2 regions of the Streptomyces sp. NPDC059900 genome follow, and region 2 is predicted to be linked to the other one. Evidence: riboswitches for the same ligand, from Rfam matches in the RefSeq annotation. Region 2 holds a riboswitch; the other holds the start of a gene.
What was found. A riboswitch is a leader RNA that binds a small molecule or an ion and turns the genes downstream of it on or off. The one in region 2 is predicted to bind cobalamin.
Positions count from the first base shown of each region.

Region 1 (8,147 bases), on a different contig from region 2:
ACGCGCCCGAGGAGACGCCGAGCACGAAGGGGTCGGCGAGCGGGTTGCGCAGGAGGGACTGGAGGACCGTGCCGCAGACCGCGAGACCCGCGCCGCAGACCGCCGCGAGGAGGGTGCGCGGCATGCGCAGGTTCCAGACGATGCCGTCCCGAATGGGCGTCAGGGTCGCCTCGCCCCAGCCGAGATGGGCCGCCACCGCCGACCACACGTCCGGTACGGAGATGTCGGCGGGGCCGATGGTGACGGCCGTCGCCACGGAGAGGGCGAGGACGGCGAGGCCCGTCGTCCAGAGCAGAGCGGAACGTATGCCGCCAAAGGCGGCTGCCCTCACTTGGCGAGCCCGAACTCGCGCAGGGCGGCGGCGACTTGCTCCACGCCGTCGACCGTGCGGATGGTCGGGTTCATGGCCTGGCCGCTCAGCAGTACGTACCGCTTCTTCTTCACGGCGGTCAGGTTCTTGGTGGCCGGGTTGGACTCCAGGAACTCGATCTTCTTCTTCGCGCTCTCGGCGGTCTGTGACTTGCGGGTGAGGTCGCCGATGACCAGGACATCGGGGTCGCGGTCGGCCACGGTCTCCCAGTTGATCTGGGGCCACTCCTCGCGGGTGTCGTCGAAGACGTTCTTCACGCCGAGCTCGCGCGTGATGATGCCGGGCGCCCCGCAGCAGCCCGCGATGTAGGGGGCGTCGGAGTTGGCGAACCAGTAGAGGACCGACGTGTCGGCCGCGTCGGCTTTCTTGATGGTCTTCGCGGCCTTCGCCACCCGGCCCTTGAGGTCCGCGATCAGGCGTTCGCCGCGCTTCTGGACGCCGAACGCCCCGGCCAGGTCGCGCACCTCGCCGTAGACGGTGTCCATGGTCAGCGTCTTGACGCGCTTGCCGTCGCCGTCGCCGCTGTTGTCCTTGCCCGCGCAGTCCGACGGCGAGACATAGGCGGGTACGCCGAGTTCGGCGAACTTGGCGCGGTCGGCGACGCCGCCCTTGCTGACCGTCGCCGTGAAGGACGCGGTGACGAAGTCCGGCTCCTTGGCGAGGACCTTCTCGAAGGAGGGGTAGCTGTCGGCGATCCGGTCGACCTTGGCGTTGTCCTTCTCCAGGCCCTTCAGGACCGGGTCCGTCCAGGTGCCGGTGCCGACCATGCGGTCCGCGAGGCCGAGCGAGAGCAGGATCTCGGTGGAACCCTGGTCGAGGGAGACCGCCCGCTGCGGCGGCGCCTTGATCTCCGCCTTCTTGCCGCAGGAGGCCAGGGTCAGCGGGTAGCCGTCGGCCTTCTTGCCCGTGGCGGACGACCCGGAGGACCCGGCGGAAGACGCGCCGCCGCAGGAGGTCAGCGTGGCGGACAGGGCCGCGACGAGCAGGACGACGGGTATACGTACACGACGGGCTGAGGAGGACACACGATCCCTTGAGTCTCATGGCTCATACGCGGAGCCTGGCCTGCTTCATCACCTGCGCCGCTCGGTGCGCGGCGCAGGCGCCAGCAGGTCTTCGGACTCGGGGATCGGCCGGACGGGGCGCCTTCCCGGGCATCCGTGGACGCCCAGTGGCCGTGGCCCCGCCCGTTCCCCCTCACCGCTGCGCGTCAGTTCCGGATTCGCACCGGATTCCCTGGCCCTGGTGTGGGTTGACTGGCGCTCGCAAGCTATCACGCAAGGTCAGGGAGACCGCCGTCACGCCGGGTCAGGACGCCCCGTCGGGCCTGGGTGCGCCGCGGTAGGTGCCGAAGGACCACTTGTTGCCCTCGGGGTCGGTGATCGCGAACTCCCTGCTGCCGTAGGGCTTGTCCTCGATCTCCCGGGTGATCTCGACCCCGGCGGCGACGAGCCGCCGGTAGAGGTCGTCGACATGATCGGTGACGACGTACGTGCCGAAGGTGCCCGGCTTCAGGCACCAGTCACCGGCCCCGTCGTCGTACGAGCCGAGCATGATCGCGCCGCCCTCGGGCCAGTCGAGCTCGGCGTGGGCCACGCTGTCGCCGTCCTGGTAGACGGCGGTGCGCAGGAAGCCGACGGTGCCGACCAGGAAGTCGATCAGGGCGGGGGCGTCGTGCGCCTGGAGCGTCGGCCAGACGCTGGGGGCGCGCCCGGTGGACCGGGGCTGCTTGTTCTGCTTCTCGGTGGTGTCCATGGCTCCTACTCTTCGCCCCCGCCGTGGCTCCCGGCTTGGATATTCCGGCACTCTTCGGCCAGCCAGCCGCTGGGGCTCGCGCCGGTGTACTGCCGGAAGTCCCGCACCAGGTGGGAGTGGTCGTAGTAGCCGCAGTCGGCGGCGACGCGGGCCAGGTCGGGGGCGGCGCCCGCCGCGACGGAGCGTACGACGGCGTTGCGTGCGCGCTGGAAGCGCATCAGGCGGCCCGCCTGCTTGGGGCTCAGGCCCGTCTCGGCCCGGAAGAGCGTGGTCAGGCGGCGTTCGCTGAGCGCGACGTGCCGGGAGAGGCCGCGCAGGGTGCCGGCGCCCTGGTGCCGGGCCAGCCAGGCCCAGGCCTCGGCGACCTCCGGGCGTACCGCTCCCGCGGCGTCCGCGTCCGCCGCGCGCTGCCGCAAGTAGGCGGACAAGGAGGCGAACCGCTGTTCCCAGCCGCTCTGCTCGCACAGCAGCTCCCGTACGTCGGCGGCGCGGCGCCCCATCACCTGCGCGCCGGGCGTCACCAGGTCGGCCGCCAGCTCCGCCGCCGGTACGCCGAACAGGGCGCGGGCGGCGAGCGGGTGCACGGCGAGCTGGATGCCCGCCTCGTGCTCGGGCCGCACGACGTACGCCGGGGACTGGTGCAGGCCGCCCACGACGATGTCCGTGCGCGTGGCGTCGGGTCCGGTCGCCTGCCCGGGACTGTCGCCGGTGGCGACGGGGCCGTCCAGGGAGAAGATCAGCGTCAGATACGGGGACGGCAGGCCGCGGTGCAGACCGGGCTGCTCGCCCGCCGTGCGGTAGCCGACGGCGGACACCACCATGCCGCCGAGCCGCGGAGCGGCCCGTACGAACTCCGGGGAGACGCTCTCCATGCCTTCCAGTATGCGATGGGCTTCGCTCCGGAGCAGGGCTGGGAAGCGTGCGGGCGTCTGACGCTGCTACCCGCGCACAGGCGTCCCATGCCCGTTCCGTCCGGTGATGTCGATCATGGGAATCCGCCGCTCGGGCCCATACGATGACCCGCCGCTCCGGACGGGGCGCAGACCGCTCTCAGGGGGCACAGAACCATGGCATCAATGGCAAAGGGCAAGCTTGCCGTACTCGGCACGGCGGGCGCGCTCACCGCGGCCGTCATCGCGGGCACGGCGCTCTGGCCGAGCACGGACGCGACGGCCGCCGACGCCTCCGCGAAGACCGCCGCGAAGAGCGCCGGGGCAGCCGCCGAGCTGAAGCACTGGCCCAAGCCGGTCGCGAAGAAGCTGGGCAAGGTCATCGCGGAGAACGGCGGCAAGGGCGCGTACGCCGTCTTCGACGCGGACAACACGACGTACCGCAACGACCTGGAGGAGTCCCTCCTGCCCTTCCTGGAGATGAAGGGGGTCCTGACCCGCAAGACGATGGACCCGTCGCTGAAGATCATCCCGTTCAAGGACACGGCGAAGCACAAGGAGAGCCTCTACAGCTACTACAACCGGCTCTGCGAGGTCGACGACCAGGTCTGCTACCCGTGGGCCGCGCAGATCTTCTCCGGCTTCACGCTGAAGGAGCTCAAGGGGTACGTCGACGAGCTCCTCGCCTACAAGAAGCCCATCCCCGCCGAGTACTACGAGGACGGGAAGCTGACGAAGACCGAGGTGAAGAAGCCCGAGTTCTTCCCCGGCATGCAGGAGCTCTACAAGTCCCTGCGGAGCCACGGCATCGAGGTGTACGTCGTCAGCGCGGCCAGCGAGGACCTGGTCCGGATGGTCCTCGCCGACCCCAAGTACGGCTACGACGTGAAGCCCGAGAACGTCATCGGCGTCGGCCTCCAGCTCAAGGACCGCAAGACCGGCGAGGTCACCAGCTCCCGCAAGGAGATCGCGGAGGGCCGCTTCGACCAGAAGAAGCTGGCCAAGCACGAGCTGACGCCGGACCTGTGGGCCCCGCTCACCTGGTACCAGGGCAAGCCCGCGGCCATCAGCACGTACATCGACGAGTGGAAGAAGCCCGTCCTGGTGGCGGGCGACACCCCCAAGAGCGACGGCCCGATGCTGTTCCACTCGGCGGACGTGACGCACGGCGGTGCGCGGGTCTGGGTCAACCGCAAGGACTCGTACATGAAGGAGCTGGACGGGATGAAGCAGAAGAACGCCGACCGCCAGCGTGAACTCGGCCAGAAGGTGACCGCGGACAAGCGGTGGCTGACGGTGACGCCGGACCAGATCGGCTAGACCCCCTGCGGCGCAGCACCGTCCGGACCCGCGGCGTTCACCAGACCCGAGGCGATCGCCTCGACGAGCGCCGCGTGGTCCTGCGCGTTCTGCGCGGCGTAGCGCAGCGCGAAGTCGGCGACGGCCCGGTCGAACGTGTCGGAGCCGCCCAGGTAGGCGGCGATGGCCATGCGGTCGCCGGAGCGGGCGTGGGCGCGGGCGAGCGCCGTGCCGCAGAGCCGGGCGTAGGAGCGCAGCTCCGTGGCGGACATGGCCTCGACGTCCGCCGGGCCCCGCACGTCCCGGAGCCTGCGCCAGTAGAAGGCGCGGCCCCGGGGGCCCGTCATCCAGCCGAGGAAGATGTCGCCCGCCGCCTGGAGCAGGCGCTGGCCGGCGACGACACGGTGGCCGGGATGGACGTACGGACCGGCCGGCAGGTGCTCCTCGTAGACGGAGCGGACGGCTTCCTTGATCTGGAGGAAGAGCGGATCGTCGGCGTCGCGCCCGGCGAGGAGCACGATGAAGCAGCGGGTGCCGACGCCGCCCACTCCCACCACTTTCCGCGCCGCGTCCACGAAGTGGTAGCGGTCCAGGAGGATTCGGCGCTCCTCGGAGACCGTGGAGCGGTAGTCGCCGAAGATCTTGCGTACGGCCGCGATGTCCGGGGGGCCTGCCGGGACGAGGAGCGGCGGATCGTGGACGATGCGGCGGACGCCGTCGGCTTCGCTGGTCAGCTTGCCGAGCGCCGGCAGGGTGGTGCGGGCCCGGCCTCCGTTGAGTGCGCTCTTCCTCCGGTCGCGGTGGCGGGTGGCGTCGATGAGCGGCAACAGGCCTTTCGTGTCCGTGCGTTCGTACCAGACCGCCAGTTCGCCGAGTCCGGCAAGACGCCTCATCGACGTGCGGTACGCGGCCACCGCCGCGCGGCAGGCCGCGTGCGCCGCGCTCTGCGGGTGGCCGCTGCCGCGGGATGCCACGGCGATGCTCGCGGCCAGGCGTTTGACGTCCCACTCGAAGGGGCCGGGGCAGGTCTCGTCGAAGTCGTCGAGGTCGAAGACCAGGGTGCCTTCCGGGGAGGCGAACAGGCCGAAGTTCAACAGGTTGGCGTCGCCGCAGAGTTGGACCGTGAGCCCGGTGTTCCACTGGGCGGCCAGGTCGCCCGCCATGACGGCGACGGCGCCCCGCAGGAAGGAGAAGGGGGACGCGGCCATGCGGGCGTAGCGGACCGGCAGCAGCTCCTGGACGCGGTCCGCGCCCTGCCGTTCGAGCACGGTGACCGGGTCGGCGCGATCGGCGGAGGGAATCCAGGCCCCGTGCGAGGAACGGGAGGCGTTCTTGCGGGCGGCCCTGCCCTGCCGGGCACGCTCTTGCGGAGCGATCATCGCCCCGGCCCCCTCTCCGTCGGCAGCTCCCGGCAGCGGCCTCCCCCTCGGCGGCCCCCCTCAGCAGCAGCCAAAGCCGCCGCGGGCGTGTCCGCATGCCGGGTACGGCGAACGGGTGACCCGGCCCGTGGCACGTCGGGGGCTTCGGCTTCCCGGGTACGCCGGTTTCCCCGGGTCTTCAGCTTCCGCCCGCCACCGCCCATGCCGCCACCCCTTTGGCCAGCGCACTTCCCGCCCGCGTCCACACGAAGTGGTCGAGGCGGGCGCCCGCCTCCTTTGCGGAGTACTGGCGGCGGGTGACGCGGGCCCCCGGCACCTTGCCCACCAGGTGGTCGAGAGCGGCCGCGGGGGCCCAGGTGTCGCCCTCCACCAAGACGGCGAGGACGGGCAGGTCCAGGGTGCGCAGGGCCGCTTCGTAGTCGTGCGGGGAGCCCGGGGAGGAATAGCGGCCCGTGCGGCCCTGGCGTGCCCAGTCGCGCATGACGCCCTTGGGCTGGTTGCCGCCGAAGCCGAGCCTGGTGCCGGGCCAGCGGCCGAGCAGCGTGGACGTGGCCGCGGTGAGCAGTTCGCCGATGAGCAGCAGGGGCCCGCGCAGGGGGCCGTACGCCCGGAACCAGACGGAGCCCGAGGCGACGAGGGCGACTCCGTCGACGCCGGGGCCGATCCCCAGGGCCGCGTGAATGAGGCCCAGTTGGCCGCCCATGCTGTGGCCGAGGAGGTACAGCGCGGGCTCCGGGCCCAGTTCGCCGCGTATCGCCTCGATGACCGCGACGAGGTCCTGCTCGACGATGGTGCGGTAGCCGTGGTCGGCGGCGTCCGGGTCCGTCACCCGCGGGGTGCTCTCCCCCTGCCCCCGCATGTCCACGGTCAGGGCGGTGAGCCCCTCCGCGTGCAACTGGCGTGCGAACGCGCGGTAGTAGCGGGCGGGGGTGCCCATGGCGGGGAGGATCAGGACGGCCGGCGCGGGGCGCGGCGATGCCTCGCTCCCCCGCAGGCCGCGGACGGGAAACCGCGCCCCGTCCGCGAGTCGGGCGGTGACCAGCAGCGGCAGCTCGGCTGCCGGTTCCTGCTGGGCGGGGGCGGATTCCGGCTGAGTCATGCGGTCAGCATGGACCACGCGTGCGGGCGGGGGCGCTCGGCCCCCGCCCGCACGCGCCGTGACGACCGCTCGGCGGTTGTGCCGCGACCGCCCAGCGGCTGGTTCGGCCACAGTCCAGCGGCTGGTTCAGCGGCTGTAGCGCATCAGGGCGCGCACCATGTGGCAGGTGATGTCCGACGGCGGGTGGATTCCCACGTCCTCCGCCATGCTCCGGATACGGGTGTTGCTCGCTTGGTTCGCCAGATAGACGCCCGAGTCGAGGAGTGCTATCGCCAGACGCATGGCCTTCAGGCGCCGGTTGTGCGTGATGTACCACTCGCGCGGCCGGCCGGCCGGGAGCGGACGCTTCTCCAGTGGTGCGTACGTCGGGTCGATGATCACGGGCCGGGAAGCGTTGCGCTTGGACTTCGATGTGAGAGCGGCAGCGGGCACAGGCATCCTCCTGTCGCGGTCAGGAACCCCCGTCGGGAACCTTCGAACACTGAGTCAATTCTACTGCCGGGCACTGACAATCGCCGCTGGCCAGACGGGCTTTCGGGCGCTGTGACGGGTGGGTCGCGGGTAGCGTGTGCGGCATGGAGATCTGGATCAATCCCGCCTGCTCGAAGTGCCGCAGCGCGCTCACGCTGCTCGACGCGGAGGGCGCCGACTACACCGTCCGCCGCTACCTCGACGACGTCCCCTCCGAGGACGAGATCCGCGCCGTCCTGGAGCGGCTCGGCCTGGAGCCGTGGGACATCACGCGCACCCAGGAGGACGCCGCCAAGGAGCTGGGCCTGAAGGACCGCGAGGCCTGGCCACGCGACGCCTCGGGCCGCGACCGCTGGATCACGGCGCTCGCCGAGCACCCCAAGCTCATCCAGCGGCCCATCATCACCGCCGACGACGGCACCGCGGTGGTGGGGCGCACGGAGGAGGCGGTACGGGACGCGCTGTCCCGGTAGCCGCCCCGCCGGGCCCCTGCGCCGGCCCTCAGCCGAGGAACTCGGCCACCCTGCCGTTCAGTTCGGCGGTCCGGTTGTGCGGCAGCCCGTGGTGCCCGACGTCCGGCAGCACGGCCGTCCGCACGTCGGGCAGCAGCCCGGCGGCGCGCGCTCCCACCTTGCGCGCGTCGTGCGCACGGCCGCGCCCTGCGAGCAGGACGAGCACGGGAAGCCGCAGTTCGCGCAGCGCGTCCGGCGCCGGACGCGGGCCGGTGACCGGCTTCGCCTTGGGGAAGCCCGCCGTCTGCTCCTGGAGCCGCAGCCAGTCGGTGTTCAGCGGGACGCCGCCGGTCTCCCAGGTGAGGAACGCCCGCGTGCGCCGCCCTGAGGGGCGCAGGAGCATCGGCAGCGCGTGCAGCAGGTAGCCGGGAC
Region 1 covers NZ_JBNNJZ010000329.1:612-8,758, forward strand. Annotated here, with positions in the region: partial or broken gene ACQKIP_RS31075 (FecCD family ABC transporter permease) at 1-331, opposite strand, end outside; gene ACQKIP_RS31080 (ABC transporter substrate-binding protein) at 328-1,395, opposite strand; cobalamin riboswitch at 1,461-1,646, opposite strand; gene ACQKIP_RS31085 (VOC family protein) at 1,679-2,125, opposite strand; gene ACQKIP_RS31090 (AraC family transcriptional regulator) at 2,131-2,997, opposite strand; gene ACQKIP_RS31095 (HAD family hydrolase) at 3,202-4,335, shown strand; gene ACQKIP_RS31100 (DUF2252 domain-containing protein) at 4,332-5,693, opposite strand; gene ACQKIP_RS31105 (alpha/beta hydrolase family protein) at 5,872-6,792, opposite strand; gene ACQKIP_RS31110 (hypothetical protein) at 6,919-7,224, opposite strand; gene ACQKIP_RS31115 (arsenate reductase family protein) at 7,368-7,736, shown strand; gene ACQKIP_RS31120 (alpha/beta fold hydrolase) at 7,765-8,147, opposite strand, start outside.
Region 1: it holds a riboswitch for cobalamin, as region 2 does, so the genes downstream of both, ACQKIP_RS31080 (ABC transporter substrate-binding protein) here and metE (5-methyltetrahydropteroyltriglutamate--homocysteine S-methyltransferase) in region 2, are expected to answer to the same signal.

Region 2 (18,276 bases):
AGATACCGGCGTAGTTCGCCGCCGTGTCACGGAAGGCGCCGGTCAGGCGGTGGCTGATGTAGCCCGATGACGTCGTCACGTACGCCGCATCGGGGTCGGTGTGCGCGTAGGGCATGCCGACCCGCTCGTCCATCCAGCTCATGACGGGCTGCGCGAGCGTGCCGTCCGCCTTCAGGACGGCACGGCAGAACCGGATCGTGCACAGGCCCACGCCCGCGATGTCCGCCGGGTCCCCGGAGAACGCCGCCATCGCCGCGCGGCTCGCCTCGCCGATCGACGTCCACAGGTCGTCGTCCGGGTGCTCCACGACGCCGGGGCGCGGGGTGTCGTAGGGGCGCAGCGCGGCGCGTCCCTCGCTGACGGCGCGGCCGCGGTCGTCGAAGACGGTCACCTTGGACGACTGGGAGCCGTTGTCGATGCCGATGAAGTAGCGGGGACGGGTGCTGGACATGCCCACTCCGGGAGAGTCGTACGCGAGAACGGAAGTTACGGAACAGGAGAACGGTGCGGCGGGGGAGGGCTCAGGCGTCGATCGGGAAGATCGTGCCCTTGTTCATGATCCCGTTCGGGTCGAAGGTCTCCTTGAGCTTGGCGAGGATCGCGTACGCGCTGCCGTGCTCCTGCGTCGTCCACGGGGCGCGGTACTTGCCGATGCCGTGGTGGTGGACCATCGAGCCGCCGACCTTGAGGGCTTCCTCGACGATGATCGCGTTGAGCGGGATGTGGTACTTCTCGATCTCCTCGCGCGGCTCACAGTTGATCTTGTAGTCGTAGACGAAGTACAGGTTCGTGCCCGTCTGGTAGCTGTGCGAGGAGTGGGCGCCCAGCATGACCAGGTCGTCGGCGGCCGGGTACTCGGTGCGGATGCGGCCGATCACGTTCTCGTAGAGCTCGACGGTGCGCGACCAGTCGACCGATACCTCGGTGGTGTAGCCGAGTTCGGCCTTGGCCAGCATCACCTGCTGCTCGGCCTCGATCTTGTCGACGCCCCAGTTGAGGTTGTCGAACCAGTTCTCGATGAGGGCCGGGTCGACCTTCTCGTGCGGGTACTGGTCGACGACGCGCTCGATCTCCTCGCTGGTGGCGCGCACGAGACCCTTGGGGCCCTCGGCGACGAAGACGACGACGACCTTGTCCTTGTAGAAGTGCGCGAAGTGCTGGCGGGCGTCCTCGGGGGAGTAGACGCGTACGACCGACGGCTTGAAGCCGTTCGTGACGACCTCGCGGATCACCTTGATGCCGGTGGCCATGTCGTCGACGAGGAAACCGTGGAACTCGTTGTTCTCCGGCTGGTACCTGAAGATCTTGACGGTGACCTCGGTGATGTAGCACAGGGCGCCCTCGTTGCCGATGACGATGTGCCGGATGTCGGGGCCCGCCGCGCGGCGCGGCACGTTCTTGATGCGGGTGACGGAACCGTCGGGGAAGACCGCCTCCAGGCCGACGACCATGTCCTCGATCGCGCCGTACAGGGTGGAGAACTGGCCGATGGAACGGGTGGAGACCAGGCCGCCGTACTGGGCGAGCGGCTTGGACTGCGGCGAGTGGCCGGTCGTCAGGCCCTGCTCGCGCAGCTTGTCCTCCAGGAGCTGAAGCGGGACTCCGCACTGGACGGTGACCTGCATGTTCTCGGCGTCGACCTTGATGATTGCGTCGAGGCCCGAGCCGTCGAGCACGATGGTGTCCTCGACCGCGGTCTCCAGGCCGCCCTCGGTGCCGGTGCGGCCGGTGCGGGCCACCACGTTGATCTTGTTCTCGTCGGCGAAGGCAAGGACCTTCGACACGTCCTCGGTGGAGCGGGCGTTGACGATCGCGGCCGGGATCGGACCGTCGAAGATGCCGTGCACCGACTGGTACTTCTTGAACCGGTCGACGCTCGCGAGCTTGAGCTGCTCCTCGTCCGTGACGATCTGCTCTGCCGTGAGCAGGTCCGTGAGCCGGGCGCGGATGTCGTCGCGGGTGAGCTTGGAGAGCGACTGGGCCATGGTGATCTACCTCTTGGTGTGCGGTGTGGGGGGTGCGGGCGAATGCGGGTGTCGGTACGGGCGGTCCGGGTGCGAGTCGGCTGGTTCAGCGGACCAAGTAGCCTCCGTCGACCGGGAGTACGTGGCCGTTGACGTAGTCCGAGGCGCGGGAGGCGAGGAAGACCGTCGCTCCCATCAGGTCGGCGACGTCGCCCCAGCGGCCGGCCGGGATGTGGTCGAGGACGCGCTGGTTGGTCTCGGGGTTGGCCCGCGTCTCCTCGGTGATCTTCGTGGCGAAGTAGCCCGGGGCGATCGCGTTGACCTGGATGTTGTGCTGCGCGAGTTCGTCGCAGTACGCCTTGGTGAAACCGGCGATGCCGTGCTTGGTGGCGGCGTACGCGGGGGACCACTGGCCGCCGAGGAACGAGAACATCGACGCGATGTTGATGATCTTGCCGGAGCGCTGCGGGACCATGAAGCGGATCGCCTCGTGGCTCAGCTCGAAGGGGGCCGTGAGGTTCACGCTCACCATCGGGTCCCACTGCGCACGGCCGAACTCCTCGACGTCGGCGATGTTGCAGATGCCCGCCGAGTTCACCACGATGTCCACCGATCCGAAGGCGTCCGCGCAGCCCTCGACGATCCGGCCCGGCACGCCCGGCTCGGTGAGGTCCGCCTCCAGGAACTCCATGCGGCGCCCCTCGGCCTCGATCAGCTTTTGCGTGGTGCCGTCGTCCGCGGCCATGGAGGGCACGAAGACGTCGGCGCCCGCCTTGGCGAGAGCCAGCGAGAACGCTCGGCCGAGGCCGGTGTTGCCGCCGGTGACGATGGCGCTCTTGCCGTCGAGGGAGAAGAAGTCGCGGTTGAACTCGGTGATGTCCATGGGGAGTTCGCTCTTTCCGGTGCGGTACGTACGTGGTGCGGTGGGGCGGAGTCGCTGGGAGCTCAGGTGGTGACGGGCACCGCCCCCGGGGCGGGCCGCGAGGCGCGGGCGGCCAGTTCGCGGCGCCGGGTGCGGTCGGTGAGCGTGGTCAGGCCCACGCCCAGGAGCGCCATGGCGAGCAGGAAGAGGAACAGGGTGGTGTAGCCGCCGCCGTGCTCGGGGACGGCGGGCGTCGCGGCCGGATCGCCGATCCACCAGGCGCTCACGGTCGGCAGGAACGCGTCGGGCAGATACGCGATCCCCGAGGCGAGGCCGATGACGCCGCCGCGCTCGTCCGCCGGGACCTCGACCTCGCCCACCTGCGCCCAGTAGACGCCCCGGCTGGCGAACACCAGCAGGCACAGCGCGAACATCAGGGCAAGGGCCACCCATTTGAAGGCGGAGTCACGCGGCAGCACCAGGAAGGTCACGGCGATGGCGGCGCAGCCTAGGAACATCCAGCGCAGGAAGCGCGGCGTCGACTTGGTGACCTTGTCCACGACGACCCCGCCGGCCGGACCGGCGACGAACTGGAAGACGTAGGTGCGCACGACGCCGATGACGCCGATGAGCGCGGCGGCCATCCCGTACTGGTGCTCCAGGAGCGGCGAGAAGTAGCCGAGCGTGGTGTAGAAGCAGTACATCAGCATGACCGTCCCGCCGATCAGCCACGTGTACTTGTTGCGTGCCGCCAGCCACAGCTGGCGCAGGGTGACGGTGCTGGAGCCGAGGTCGGCCAGGCGCCGCTCGTCCCCCTTGACGAACAGCCACACGAGAGCGGCGTAGACGAAGCACAGGATGCCGTAGATGCGGATCAGCCACAGCACGCCCGCCGCCTCGGCGACGCTCGCCGCGACGACGGCCGTCCCCACGAAGCCGACGATCGTCGACGTGACACCGCGCACGCCCTCAAGGAAACCGAACAGACGGCCCTGTTCCGAGGAATCACCCAGCATTCCGATGGCTTTCACCAGGGCGGCCCAGTACAGACCCATTCCCATCACGGCCATGAGGACGTGTGCGGCCAGAATTCCCCAGTATCCGGGAACGGTCCCGAGATAGAGATCGGCGATTCCGGTGCCGACGAGCGCGGTCACGATCAGGAGCTTCGGCGAGAACTTGTCGGCGAACCAGCCGCCGAAGAAGTACATCACCATGGCGACGATGCCGAACACCGAGATGATGTTGGCGTACTCCTGCCCCGAGAGGGCGAGTGCCTTCGCCGTGGGCCCCAGGAACACGAACCGGATGTACGCGACCTGGTAGATGACTCCGCAGGTCATCGACAGGATCAGAAAGCTGACCCACTTCTGGGACTTGGTCACGGCGCTCACCACCTCTTTGTGGAAATGCAGGACGGGCAGGACAAGACAGGACAGGGCAAGAAGCACTTGAAGGCACAAAAAAAGAACAGCAACTCTCCCCTTGCGGGTGGGAGTTACTGTTCTCTGGTCTCTAGTAACTGCCCCGGAACAGAAGTCGAAGACTCATGGTCCGGAAGCCGATATGCGATTGTGGTGTCAGCTTGGGGGCGGCGCCTACTTTCGGCCCGCCGGGCAAAAGTAAATCGAGGGTGTCGGCAGTGTCAACCCCCGATGTCGCGCGCCGTGCCCGCGGCCGTCACATCGCCCAGACCTCGCGGTTCGACGAGGCGATGGCGCTCGCCCCCGCCTTCAGGGCGGCGAATACGTCGTCCCGGTCGCAGACAAGGCCGCCCGCGATGAGCGGCACATCGATGTCCTCGACGACCCAGGAGATGACCCGGGGCATGCAGCCCGGCAGGATCTCCACGCAGTCGGCCTTCGACATGCGCAGCTGCGGGGCGAGATTGCGGTACGACATCGAGTCGATGAGGAAGAAGCGGTGCACGGCGTACAGGCCGAGCTCGCGGGCCGCGCGCAGCATGAACGCCTTGGAGCTGAGCACGCCGTCGGCGGCCGTGCGCTCCTTGATGTACCGGACCACGATCTCCTTGCCGGCGAAGCCTTCGAGCAGGTCCACGTTGACCAGGACGATCCGCCCGTCGTCCTTGAGCCGCCGCACGATCGCGGGCAGGTCGAGGACCGTGCCGTAGAGCAGGAAGACGATGCGGCAGTCGGAGCGCAGCACGGCGTCGAGGTCGTCCGCGTCCTTGACGCTGGCGACGACCGGATGGTCCTCCAGGAGCGAGGGGAGCGGCGTGGTGTCCATGGGGATCTCCTGGCGTGCGGCGCGTCGGACAGGCCCCGTCCCGGGGCGCTGAGCCCCTTCAGGGTAAGGCCGTGACCTGCGCCTGCCACGCGGCCCCCGACCAGCCCCGCACCGCCCGGCCCACCGCTCGGTGCGTGCCGCGTGGGCCGGGTCTATGCCGGTGGTCCGTGGTTCGGTCGCCGGGTCGGGGGCATCCGGCAACCTATGACGATTCGTGATGAGCATCGTGGCTCGCCCGGCATGGGCGAGATGGAACGAGGTACTCCGCAACGTCTCGCGGCGCGTAACCAGATGTGGACGCTCGCCTGGACCGCCCTGAGCGCCCTGCTAGCCATCTGGTCGCTGGCCTGGGCCGTTGGCGCCGCCAGGGGCAGCACGAACGCGTGGGCCTACTGCCTCGCCGGTCTCGTGCTGCTCGCCTGCGCACTGTGGGCCCGCCGCTCAGCCATCCGCAACAGTCCGCCACGCCACCTGTGAAGCGGACGCCCTCACGTCCGCCGCAGCGAAGGGCGTGAAGTGTGCGGGTGAGTGATCGATGGGCAGGCCGGGACGCCAGGCCGTGAGGATCTGGGCGCTGCACACGAACAGGTCGTCGGGCAGTCGGTCCAAGGGGTACCAGGCCCAGTCGCCGACACTTTCGTCCGGCTGCGTGGCCGGCTGCCCCCGCCAGGCGTGGACGATCGCGCCGACGGTCACCCGCAGCACTCCCTCGACGTGATCGACAAGTGTTCCTACCAGCGTGACGTCTGCCGGCCGGGCGATCAGCCCGCTCTCCTCACCGAGTTCGCGCACCACTGCGCCTTCGAAGGACTCCCCGGCCTCCACGGTCCCGCCGGGCAGTTCGAGGGTTCCGTGACGATGGCGTCCCAACAGGATCCCCTGCTCGCCGTGGACGATCGCCCCGACACCGACGGCCGCGTGCGCCGCCGGCGGTCTGGGGCCGCGGGGGCGGCTGGACGCCCGCGGCGGCGGGTTGGGCCGGCGGCGGGCGCGGATGAGCTGCTGGATGATCGGGGCATTGCCCTCGGGAGGACTCAACAGCTCGCTGGCCTCGACACGGAAGCCATAGTCGGTGAGCAGCTCCTCCCACAGTCCCGGTGTCAGGATCCACATGAGGGTCGGCAGCGGAGGATCATCGCGCAGCAGGATCTCTTGCTCTCGAGGCACGACTTCCGTGGAAGGGCCGTGGCCGTGCAGGTCGGTGTGCAGGAGCGAGAGGATCAGCGGCGCCCCTGGGCGCAGACCGTCGCGCAAGACGGGCAGCGCGCGGTGCGGGTCGAGGAATGCCAGAGTGCCGATGGCGTACGCGGCGTCGAACGGCTCGGCTCCGATGAGGTATTCGGCTACGTCCCCTTGCACGAACTCCACGCTCGGGATGTCCGCGTATGCGGAGGTGGCACGTTGGTGCTGGGTCGGGGACAGCTCGATTCCGGTGACGCGAGCACCGTGCGCCCGGGCGAGGTGCACGGCGTGGTGGCCGGCGCCGGAGCCGATGTCCAGGACGCGCCGGCCGGCGAGGTCGCCGAGGACTTCGGCACCCGGCCCGACCCCTGCCCAAGGCGTCCAGGACAGCTGGTCAGGGACGGGCGGCAGGCAGGCGTGAGCCAGCTGACGTTGGCCGTAGATGTTCCAGGCATGAGCGTTGATGTCATCGACGGGCACGGTGTGACTCCTCGTGGGGAGGGCGGGTGCGACGGAGCGCCGCACGGCATGAGAGATGAGGGCTACGGCCCTCCGACGTCTGCCCCGCCGCGCGGGTCAGTCCGGCTCGTCCAGGAGTGCTCTTGCCTGACGGTCGAGATCCCGGCCCGCGGTGTTGCCGGAGCGGTTGGTGCGCACGATGGCCATGGTTTGCTCGATCCAGGCCTCACCCGGATCGCGGCCGATCGCTCGCCATTCGCGGAGCACTGTGCGCAAGTAACGTTCGATGAAATCCTGAAAGTCGGATTCTGATCCGGGCAGGCTATGCAACGCGATGTGCAGCGCGATGCGGTGAAGTTCCGGGGGACGCTCCGGCGCGGGCCCCTCGTGCCGGGCTGTCCAGAGTTGGAGCAGAGCGTGCGCCGCCGAGATGCAGCGTTCTTCCCAGTAGCCGGCGAAGTCGGTGACGGCCATGCCGAGCCCTGCCTGGCACAAGGGCTCGAGCGCGTGCTGAAGGATGTCGCGGTCCGTGTCGCACAGCAGGTGCGTGTCCCGGCGCCAATGCTCCTCGAGACTCCTCATCCAAGAGACACGCCCACGCTCGTCGCTGCTGGGCTCGATGTCATACGTCCAGTACGGATCGACCGCCGGGGTGGCGGGAGGGTTGCCGGAGGCGATGTCCGTCAACGTGACAAGCACGTCCCTGCGCCCGTCCAGCCAGGTGCGCTCCAGTGAGAGGACTCGGCCGAGCATAGGCCAACCTTCGTACGTGAGCTGCGACTTGAGCAGCGTCATCAGCCGGTTCCAGTGATGTGCCGGTTCTCCCTCGGGAAACAGTTCCCGACCGCTTACGGGCTCGCCCGGGAGTACCAGGAGCAGCAGTAGGTTGGCGGCCCAGGCTGCGTGCCGGGCCGGCACGGGGAAGTTCGCGGGCTGGTATCTGTCGAAGGCGCGTTCCTGCCGGGCCTGCAACGCGGAGTGGAAGAGCTGTAGGAGCAGCGGTCGCAGTACGGTCAGTTGTTCCGGGGGCAGCCGTTCGAGCGCCTGGTTGAGGAAGGTGAGGGTGGCGGAGCGGACGGAGAGCGTCTGATAGGAGAGCAGGGCATGAAGGAACGCATCGTCAGGGACGGGGGACCGGACCCGACAGGCGTCGGCGCGAGCCGTCCTCGCAAGGTCCTCGAGCTCCCGCAGCGTCAGCCGTGCGATCAAGTACTCGCCGAAAGTCGAGTGCAAGAACTCAAGGGACCGCAGTCGTACCCCGTCCCGTGACGCCTCCGCACGGTGGATGAAGAAGAACCGGCCCACGACCACCTGACCGGGCGTGAGTGCGGCCCGCAGATCGGCAGTGCGCACAGTCCGTGCGCGCCGTGGCAGGAGTACTTCCAGGTCCTCCGTCAGTTCCTCCTCGGTGACCCACTGCCTGCCGCGGTTGAACATGGCGAAGGCCGTCACGGACAGGACCAGCAGCTCGGCCTCCACTGCCCGCCCAAGCTGTTCCTCGGTGAGCCCCGGCTCACCCTTGCGGACCTCGCGCGCCGCGAAGCGGGCCAGGAGGCGTTCGTAGAGGTCGAAGCCCGCCAGCTCTCCCTGGTCACGCTGGAAGTCGTTCCCCTGGGCGTCGTACAGGGCGAGCATCAGCAACAGCAGTGGCTGGCTGCTCAGTCCGCGCTGCGTCAGCACATGCTCAGGGAGCAAGGGCAGCAGCGACTGGTCACGGAAGTGCGCCGCGTTGGTCCGGTTCCACAGTTCCAGCCATCGCGTCACCTGCTCATCGCTGAAGGGTTCGAGCCGCACGGCCACGCCGCCGGGCGAGAGACGGGCCCGGTCGGCGACCGCGGTGCGGCTGGTGATCACCACGGCCATGGGGCGGCCGTGCGTGGCCTCGCGCTTCTGGAACGCGGCCACTTTCTGCACGTAGTCGGACTGGCTCACCCCGGTCGCCTGCAGGAGTTCGTCGAAGCCGTCGAGCAGCACCACGGGCAGCGCACGCGGCGCCGTGCGCGTCACGTCGGGCCAGGCCATGGATTCCCCGGTGGCGTCGCGGATCGCGGTCTCGATCTGGTCCTGGATCGCCGCGTCCGCGGGCACGGCGGACAGCGGCACCCGTACGACGAGGAACTCCGCGGCGGGCAGCCGGGCTGCCAGGACGCGGGTCAGCACTGACTTCCCCGAGCCCGGCTGCCCCAGGAGCAGTAGCGGCGACTCGACGGCCTGCGGCGCCGTGAAGAAGCCTGCCAGGAAGCCCTCCAGGTCCGGGTGAACCTGCCGCTCGTCCCACCAGTACTCCTCCGAGAGGCGGTCCGTGGCTCCGAAAACCGCCACCTTGAAATCCGGGGAGATGTATCCCTCGCCGAGGGCAGGGACCGCCAGCCCTTCGGGAAGGTCCTCCAGTGCCAGTAACGGGGCGTGCATCGCTGCCCGCGACGCTCGGTTCAGCGCCACGTACCGCTCGGCTGCCACCCGCCCGTCGGCCGCCCTGGCCACCGCTTCCTCCAACTGCCGCAGCGTGCCTTCGAGACGGCGGACCTCGTTGCGGGTCGCCTGGTGGTCGATGATGTTGACCCAGGCAGCCACCTCGGGGGACTCGGCCGCGAGGCGCCGGTACATGATCTCGTACGCGGATAGGGCCTGTTCGGGGATGGAATCCAGAAAGGTGGCCCGCAGATCACCCCGCTCCCGCTCCGGCACGTCCTCCCAGGCCGCGCAGCCTGACAGGTACGCCACGACCTGATCGGACAAGGTCCGGTAGAACTCGCGCAGCGCGATGAGTTCCAGTTCGTAGGGGCGGTGCGGCGCGGGCATCGGCACCTCGGCGCGCAGCAGTTCGTCGGCGAGGGCCGCGAGCCGTCCGGACTCGGGGGTGCGACCGGTGGCCATGCGTACGGTCTCGTCCCGGGCCACGCTCAACTCGCGGCGGTCGAAGGGGAGGTCGAACTCCTTGAGGGTGTCGAAGTAGGCGGCCAACACCACAACCGCGTGCGCGGCGGAAAGGCGCTGGGTGCGGTCGAATCGGCCCAGGCCGCGTGACCGCTCGGCGAGGCCGGAGACCATGGATTGACTCAGCCGTGCCAGCTCGCCCCGTGCGTCGAACAGGCTCAACGCCAGTGCGGACCCACCGCCGGTGGCCACCAGGAGCGCACCGCCGGTCAGCCGGTCAAGAGCTGCCAGCGCGGGGCTCTCTCCGCCCAGCAGCCGCACCGCGTCCGCGTAACTCATCCCCCTGGGCACCGGTCGCCTCCCAGCTCCGTGACGGATCGGCCAGCGCGTCCAGCATGACGGAGACGAGGACGCAGGGCGGCCATTCAGCCTCAAATGACCGCCCCGCTCCGCGCATTCGGGTCAGGACCCCGCAGGCAGCTCCGACCTCACCTCGCGTGCTGCCGCGACCAGGTTTTCCAGGGAGGCCTTGGTTTCGGGCCAGGCGCGGGTCTTGAGGCCGCAGTCCGGGTTGACCCAGAGGCGGTCGGCCGGGATGGCTTCCAGGCCTTTGCGCAGCAGGGCCGCCGCTTCCTCGGTGCTGGGTACGCGCGGGGAGTGGATGTCGTAGACGCCGGGGCCCGCCTCGCGGGGGTAGCCGTGTCCGGCCAGTTCGCGGGCCACCTGCATGTGCGAGCGGGCGGCCTCCAGGCTGATGACGTCGGCGTCGAGGTCGTCGATGGCCTGGACGATGTCGCCGAACTCGGCGTAGCACATGTGGGTGTGGATCTGGGTGTCCGGGCGTACGCCGCTGGTGGTGAGGCGGAAGGATTCCGTGGCCCAGCCCAGGTATGCGGCGTGTTCGGCGGCGCGCAGCGGGAGCGTCTCGCGCAGGGCGGGCTCGTCGACCTGGATGACCGAAGTGCCCGCCGATTCCAGGTCGTTGACCTCGTCGCGCAGGGCCAGGGCGACCTGGCGCGCCGTGTCGCCAAGGGGCTGGTCGTCGCGGACGAAGGACCAGGCGAGCATGGTGACGGGGCCGGTGAGCATGCCCTTGACGGGGCGGTCGGTGAGGGAGTTGGCGTACGCCGTCCAGCGCACCGTCATCGGCTCGGGGCGCGAGATGTCGCCGGCCAGGACCGGCGGCCGGACGTAGCGGGTGCCGTAGGACTGGACCCAGCCGTGCTGCAGGGCGAGATAGCCGGTGAGCTGCTCGGCGAAGTACTGCACCATGTCGTTGCGCTCGGGCTCGCCGTGCACCAGGACATCGATGCCCGCCTTCTCCTGGAAGGAGATCACGTCCTGGATCTCGGCGCGGATCCGGTCCTCGTAGCCCGCCGTGTCGATGCGTCCCGCGCGCAGGTCGGCGCGTGCCGTGCGCAGTTCGCCGGTCTGCGGGAACGATCCGATGGTGGTCGTGGGCAGCTGCGGCAGTCCGAGGCGGGCCCGCTGGGCCGCCGCACGCTCCGGGTAGGCGTGCGCGCGGCGGGCATCGGCGTCGGTGACGGCGGCGACCCGGGAGCGTACGGCCGGATCGTGGGTCAGGGCCGAGCCCGAGCGCGATGCCAGGTCGGCGCGGTTGGCGGAGAGCTCGGCGGTGATGGCACCCGTCCCCTGGATCAGACCGCGGGCCAGCGTGGCGATCTCGGCGGTCTTCTGGTGGGCGAAGGCCAGCCAGCGGGCGATCTGCGGGTCGATGTCCCGTTCGGCCGTGGAGTCCAGCGGCACATGAAGCAGGGAGCAGGACGCGGAGACGTCGACCCGGTCGGCGAGGCCCAGGAGCGTGCCCAGCGTGGACAGGGACTTCGACAGGTCGTTGATCCAGATGTTGCGGCCGTTGACGACACCCGCGACAAGGCGCCTGCCGGGCAGACCGCCGACCGCGGCGAGATCGTCGAGCTGTCCCGCGGCGGCCTCGGTGAAGTCCAGGGCGAGGCCCTCGACCGGCGCCTTGGCGAGCACCGGCAGCGCGTCGCCGAGCCGGCCGAAGTAGGAGGCGACCAGCAGCTGCGGGCGGTCGGTGAGGGAGCCGAGGTCGCGGTAGGCGCGGGCGGCGGCGTTGAGCTCGGCCGGGGTGCGGTCCTGGACCAGGGCGGGCTCGTCGAGCTGCACCCATTCGGCACCGGCGGCACGCAGGTCGGCGAGGACTTCGGCGTACACGGGAAGGAGCCGGTCGAGCAGCGTGAGCGGCTCGAAGTCGGCGGCCACGCCGGGCGCGGGCTTGGCGAGGAGCAGATAGGTGACCGGGCCGACGAGGACCGGACGGGCGGCGAGGCCCAGGGCAAGAGCTTCCTTGAGCTCGGCGACCTGCTTGGCGGAGTCGGCGGTGAAGACGGTGTCGGGGCCGAGCTCCGGCACCAGGTAGTGGTAGTTGGTGTCGAACCACTTGGTCATTTCGAGCGGCGCCACGTCCCGGGTGCCGCGGGCCATCGCGAAGTAGCCGTCGAGGGCGTCGGCGTCGACGGCCTCGCGGTGCCGCCGGGGGATCGCGCCGACCATGACGCTGGTGTCCAGGACGTGGTCGTAGTACGAGAAGTCACCGGTCGGCACTTCATGGATGCCGGCGTCGGCCAGGTGCTGCCAGGTGTCCCTGCGCAGTCGGACCGCGGTGTCCCGGAGGGCGTGGGCGGTGACGCGGCCCTTCCAGTAACCCTCGACGGCCTTCTTCAGTTCCCGGTGGGGGCCCTGGCGGGGGTAGCCGTACACGGTGGACCGTGCTGCCGCGGCTGCGGACTTCGATGTCACGGAAATCTCCTTCGCGAGATGACTCCTGAGCATCCCGGTGACGGGACACGGACGCGAAGGGATGACGGACCGGGCGGATCCGGCACGCGCCTTGGGCGCGGTGCTCCGCCTGATCTGTACGCCGACCCGCCCACGAGGTCACCGGAATGTCCGTGCGTGAGGGATCACGTACGGGCAACGGGCAGGTCTTCGGACTCGCGGGCACATCTGCCGGGGCAGATTCCTACTGGCCGTCGCTTCCCGGATCCGCCTGGATCCAGTGCGTATGACGGCGGTCGTTCCCGCTCACCGCTGCGGGGCAGTCCCGGATTCCCACCGGGTTCCCTCTTACGACGCGTCTGCCTGGCGGGCAGGGCGAACCAGCTGCACGGGCAACCCTAGAGGGCGCGCGACCTGCCGGACAGTCCTGATCACATTCCGGACCGTGACGTGAGACACGGACCCCGTTCGGGCACGCGAAGGCGCGGAACAGATCACCACTCTGTTCCGCGCCCCCGCCCACAGCAGCCGCAGGCCCTCGGCCCGGCGGCGGACCCGGGCCCCTCAGCCCCGGTCGTACGTGTGGAACCCGCGCCCGCTCTTGCGGCCGAGCAGCCCCGCTTCGACCATGCGCAGCAGCAGCGGCGGCGGGGCGTACAAGGGTTCCTTGAACTCTTCGTAGAGGGACGCCGCGATGGAGGCGACCGTGTCGAGGCCGATCAGGTCGGCCAGCTTCAGCGGGCCCATCGGGTGCGCGCAGCCCAGCTCCATGCCCGCGTCCACGTCGGCGGGCGTGGCGAAGCCGGACTCTGTCATCCGGATCGCCGACAGGAGGTACGGCACGAGCAGTGCGTTGACGACGAAGCCCGCCCTGTCCTTCGACCGGACGACCGTCTTGCCCAGGGTGTGCGCCGCGAAGTCCTCGGCGGCGGCGACGGTCCGCGCCGCCGTGTGCAGCGAGGAGACGACCTCGACCAGGGGAAGTACGGGGGCGGGATTGAAGAAGTGCAGGCCCAGGACGCGGTCGGCACGCCGGGTCGCCATGCCCAGACGCATCACGGGGATGGAGGAGGTGTTGGTGGCGAGGATCGCCTCCGGGTCCTCGACGGCCTTGTCCAGGGTCGCGAAGATCTCCGTCTTCGCGGCGATGTCCTCCACCACGGCCTCGACGACGAGCTGTCGGTCGGCCAGATCGTCGAGGCTGCCGGTGAAGACCATTCGGGCCAGTGCGTCCTCGGCGCTGATGCGGTCCAGCTTGCCGCGCTGGACGGCGCGTTCGAGGGAGACGGCCACGCGCTCGCGGGCGGCGCGGGCGGCCAGGGCGTCGGCCTCGCAGACCACGGTGTCCAGACCGGCGCGGGCACACACCTCGGCGATCCCGGCACCCATCTGGCCCCCGCCCACCACGCCGACCCGGCGGATGGCCGCGCTCATGACCGTCCCTCCGGGCGGCGCACGAGGTGGCGGGAGTAGGCGTCCGTGGTGAAGAAGGCGGGCAACTCGCGTGCCAGGGCGGTGCGTTCGAAGATGATGCGGATGTCATCGATCGGCGCCCACGGATACTCCGCGCCCAGGGCGGCGAGTTCGGCGTCGAGGAGCTCCAGAACCCTCTCGCGGTCGACGGCCCGGTGCCGCAGCCACTGCCAGATCTGCACCCGCGCGATCTCGGCGGTGGCGGTGTCCTCCATGAGCCCGTAGAGGGCGACGGCTCCCTGCCCGTGCAGCCATGCGGCGAAGTAGCGCACGGCAACCGCGATGTTGGTGCGCACGCCCTCCGAGGTGGGCGGTGCGCTGATCCGGCGCACGGAGAGCAGCTGTGCCGCCGTCACCTCGACGTCGCTGCGGGCGCGGTCGATCTGGTGCGGGCGGCTGCCGAGCACCCCGTCGAAGACCTCGCGGCAGACGGGGACGAGGGCGGGGTGGGCGACCCAGGAGCCGTCGAAGCCGTCCTCGGCCTCGCGTTCCTTGTCCAGCCGGACCGTTGCGAGGGCCGCCCGGTGCGCGTCTGGGTCCTTGCCGGGCACGTGGGCGGCCATGCCGCCGATGGCGTGGGCGCCTCGCTTGTGGCAGGTGCGCACGAGGAGTTCGGTGTACGCGCGCATGAAGGGGGCGGTCATGGTGACCTTCGCCCGGTCGGGCAGCAGGAAGTCGGTGCGGTGCCCGAAGGTCTTGATGAGGCTGAAGAGGTAGTCCCAGCGGCCCGCGTTGAGCCCCGAGCTGTGCTCGCGGAGCTCGTAGAGGATCTCCTCCATCTGGACGGCCGCCGTGATGGTCTCGATCAGGACGGTGGCCCGGATCGTGCCGCGGGGGATGCCGAGGAGGTCCTGGGCGAGGACGAACACGTCGTTCCACAGCCGTGCCTCGTCGCGGCTCTCCAGCTTCGGCAGATAGAAGTACGGTCCCTGCCCGGCGTCGATCTGCCGCTGGGCGCAGTGGAAGAAGTAGAGCCCGAAGTCCACCAGCGAGGCGGGGGCGGGCCGGCCGCCGATCTCCAGGTGCTCTTCGACCAGGTGCCAGCCGCGAGGACGGACGACGATGGTGGCGGTCCGCTCGCCGAGCCGGTACTGCCTGCCCTCCGGGGTGGTGAAGTCGATCCTGCGCTCGATGGCGTCGAGCAGGTTCAGCTGGCCTTCGACGATGTTGTCCCAGGTGGGCGAGGTGGCGTCCTCGAAGTCAGCCATCCACACCTGCGCACCGGAGTTGAGGGCGTTGACCGTCATCGCCCGCTCCGGAGGCCCGGTGATCTCCACCCGGCGGTCGGTGAGGCCGGGTGCCGGGGGCGCCACCTGCCAGGAGTCGTCGGCCCGTACGCGGCCGGTGGCGACGGAGAAGTCGAGCGGGTAGCCGGAGGCGAGGCGGGCCCCGACCCGCCTGCGCTCCTTGAGGATCTCCAGGCGGCGCTCGGCGAAGGCGTCGACGAGGCGCCCGACGAACTCAAGGGCCTCGGGGGTGAGGATCTCGTCGTGCCGGTCAGCCGGCATGCCGAGGACCTGGGCACGGCTGGTCGGAGCGGAGGTGGGCATGCGGTTCTCCTCGTCGGGAGGCGGGAGGGAGGACTGACGGGGCGGTGGGGGCGCGATGGGCTTGCCCCGAAGACGCGATGGACGTGCCCCGAAGAGGGGCGGAGACCTGCGCGCCAAGCCCCCCACCGGCCCATGGGCGTGACTGCCGCGATCCGGCGAAGCGTCTAGTGGAACTGCTCGGCCTCGGTGGACCCGGCGAGCGCGGTCGTGGAGGAGGCGGGGTTGACCGCGGTGGACACCTGGTCGAAGTACCCGGTGCCCACCTCGCGCTGGTGCTTGACGGCGGTGAAGCCCTGCGCCTGCGCCGCGAACTCGCGCTCCTGGAGGTCGACATAGGCGGTCATGCCGTGCTCGGCGTAACCGCGGGCGAGGTCGAACATGCCGTGGTTGAGGGAGTGGAAGCCGGCCAGGGTGATGAACTGGAAGCGGTAGCCCATGGCACCCAGTTCGCGCTGGAACTTGGCGATCTGGTCGTCGTCCAGGGCGGCACGCCAGTTGAACGACGGCGAGCAGTTGTAGGCGAGCATCTGGTCGGGGTGCTCGGCGTGGATCGCCTCGGCGAACTCGCGGGCCTGGGCGAGGTCCGGGGTGCCGGTCTCGACCCAGATGAGGTCCGCGTACGGGGCGTAGGCCAGGCCGCGGGCGATGACCGGCTCCATGCCGTTGCGCACCCGGTAGAAGCCCTCGGCGGTGCGCTCGCCGGTGACGAAGCGGGCGTCGCGCTCGTCGACGTCGCTGGTCAGGAGGTTCGCGGCGAGCGCGTCGGTGCGGGCCACGATCAGCGTCGGGACATCGGCGATGTCGGCGGCCAGGCGGGCCGCGTTGAGGGTACGGATGTGCTGGCCGGTCGGCACGAGGACCTTGCCGCCCAGGTGGCCGCACTTCTTCTCCGAGGCGAGCTGGTCCTCGTAGTGGATGCCCGCCGCACCCGCGGCGATCATCGCCTTGGTCAGCTCGAAGGCGTTGAGCGGGCCGCCGAAGCCCGCCTCGGCGTCGGCGACGATCGGCGCGAGCCAGTCGGTCGTGTCGTCGCCGCCTTCGGCGGTGGCGATCTGGTCGGCGCGCAGCAGCGCGTTGTTGATCCGACGGACCACCTGAGGCACCGAGTTGGCGGGGTAGAGCGACTGGTCGGGGTAGGTGTGCCCGGCCTGGTTGGCGTCGGCGGCCACCTGCCAGCCGGACAGGTAGATCGCCTGGAGGCCTGCCTTGACCTGCTGGACCGCCTGGCCGCCGGTGAGCGCGCCGAGCGCGTGGATGTAGTCCTGCTCGTGCAGCTGCTTCCACAGCCGCTCGGCGCCGCGCCGGGCGAGGGTGTGCTCCTCGCGGACGCTGCCGGAGAGCCTGACCACGTCCTCGGCGGAGTAGGTGCGCTCGATGCCCTTCCAGCGGGCTTCGCGCGCCCACCGCTGAGCGAGCTCCTGCGCCGTTGCCGTCGTGGTCCCTGCCTGTGCCATGACCGTCTCCCGGAGATGCGTGAACGTTGCGAATTACTGGCACTGAGTGCCGAATATATGGAGGATGCGGCCCGCCGATTCCGTGGATTGGCAAGCCGAGCAATGCTGCCGAGCCGGGCGGAAGGGTCGGGATCGCCGACGTCAGGGCATTGAATCGGACCCCTGTTCCGATCCGCCCGATGGAGTCCGGCGGGCCGCAGTACGACTCTGGCACCGGCACTCAGTGCCATCAAGCAGGGAAAGCTGCCAAGTTCTGCGCATCTTTGGCCGCCGTATTGCCAAGTTTGCCAATGCCTGGAATGGCGTCCCCGTGGCTACCATCACCAGCAGTGCGTTCGAGGGTGATCGTGATCGGACAGGAGCCACGGGTGAGTAAGACGTACGCGGGAGCACGGCTGCGACGGCTGCGGGAGGAACGCCGCATGAGCCAGGCCGACCTGGCGCGGACCCTGGCCATCTCGCCGAGCTATCTGAACCAGATGGAGCACGACTCCCGGCCGCTGACCGTCCCCGTACTGCTGCGCCTCACCGAGGCGTTCGGCGTCGACCCGGGCTTCTTCTCCGAGCGCGACACCAGCCGCCTGGTGGCCGACCTGCGGGACGCCCTCACCGGCGAGGTCTCCGCCGGACGGGTCTCCGCGTCCGACCTCTCGGACCTGGCATCGCGCATGCCCGCCGTGGCGAGGGTTCTGGTGGACCTCGGCCGCCGGAACCAGCACCTCACCGAACAGCTCTCCGAAGCCACCGAGGGACGGGGTGCGGGAGCGGCCGCGCAGCCCCGTTCCGCGCACGAGGAGATCCGCGAGTTCTTCTACCGGCGCCAGAACTACCTCCACGACATCGACCTCGCCGCCGAACAGTTCGCCGCCGAGATCGGCGTACGCCCCGGCGAGGTCGTCCGGGCCCTGGCCGCGCGGCTCGCCGAGCGCCACGGGGTACGCCTGGCCGGGGACACCGAAGGCCGCCTGCACCACTACGACCCGACGGCCCGCGTCCTGCACCTCTCCAACCGGCTGCGCCCCGGCCAGCAGGCGTTCCGGATGGCCACCCAGCTCGCGCTGCTCGAATACGCCGGGGAGATCTCCGACCTCGCATCGGAGGATTTCGACCCGCAGGCCGCGGCCTGGCCGCTGGCTCGTATCGGCATCGCCAACTACTTCGCGGCCGCGCTGATCCTGCCGTACCGCCGCTTCCACGCCGCCGCCGAGGAGTTCCGCTACGACATCGAGCGCCTCACCGACCACTTCGGGCTTGGCTACGAGACGATCTGCCACCGCCTGAGCACCCTGCAACGGCCCCGGCTGCGCGGGGTGCCCTTCTCCTTCGTGCGGGTCGACCGGGCGGGCAACATGTCCAAGCGGCAGTCCGCCACCGCCTTCCACTTCTCCCGTGCGGGCGGCACCTGCCCGCTGTGGAACGTGTACGAGGCGTTCGCCGCGCCC
Region 2 covers NZ_JBNNJZ010000049.1:2,803-21,078, forward strand. Annotated here, with positions in the region: gene ACQKIP_RS10455 (FGGY-family carbohydrate kinase) at 1-451, opposite strand, end outside; gene ACQKIP_RS10460 (FAD-binding oxidoreductase) at 522-1,985, opposite strand; gene ACQKIP_RS10465 (SDR family NAD(P)-dependent oxidoreductase) at 2,071-2,847, opposite strand; gene ACQKIP_RS10470 (MFS transporter) at 2,910-4,211, opposite strand; gene ACQKIP_RS10475 (glycerol-3-phosphate responsive antiterminator) at 4,507-5,076, opposite strand; gene ACQKIP_RS10480 (hypothetical protein) at 5,281-5,553, shown strand; gene ACQKIP_RS10485 (NUDIX domain-containing protein) at 5,518-6,738, opposite strand; gene ACQKIP_RS10490 (NACHT domain-containing protein) at 6,835-9,933, opposite strand; gene metE (5-methyltetrahydropteroyltriglutamate--homocysteine S-methyltransferase) at 10,057-12,378, opposite strand; cobalamin riboswitch at 12,542-12,757, opposite strand; gene ACQKIP_RS10500 (3-hydroxybutyryl-CoA dehydrogenase) at 12,922-13,791, opposite strand; gene aceB (malate synthase A) at 13,788-15,380, opposite strand; gene aceA (isocitrate lyase) at 15,545-16,834, opposite strand; gene ACQKIP_RS10515 (short-chain fatty acyl-CoA regulator family protein) at 17,203-18,276, shown strand, end outside.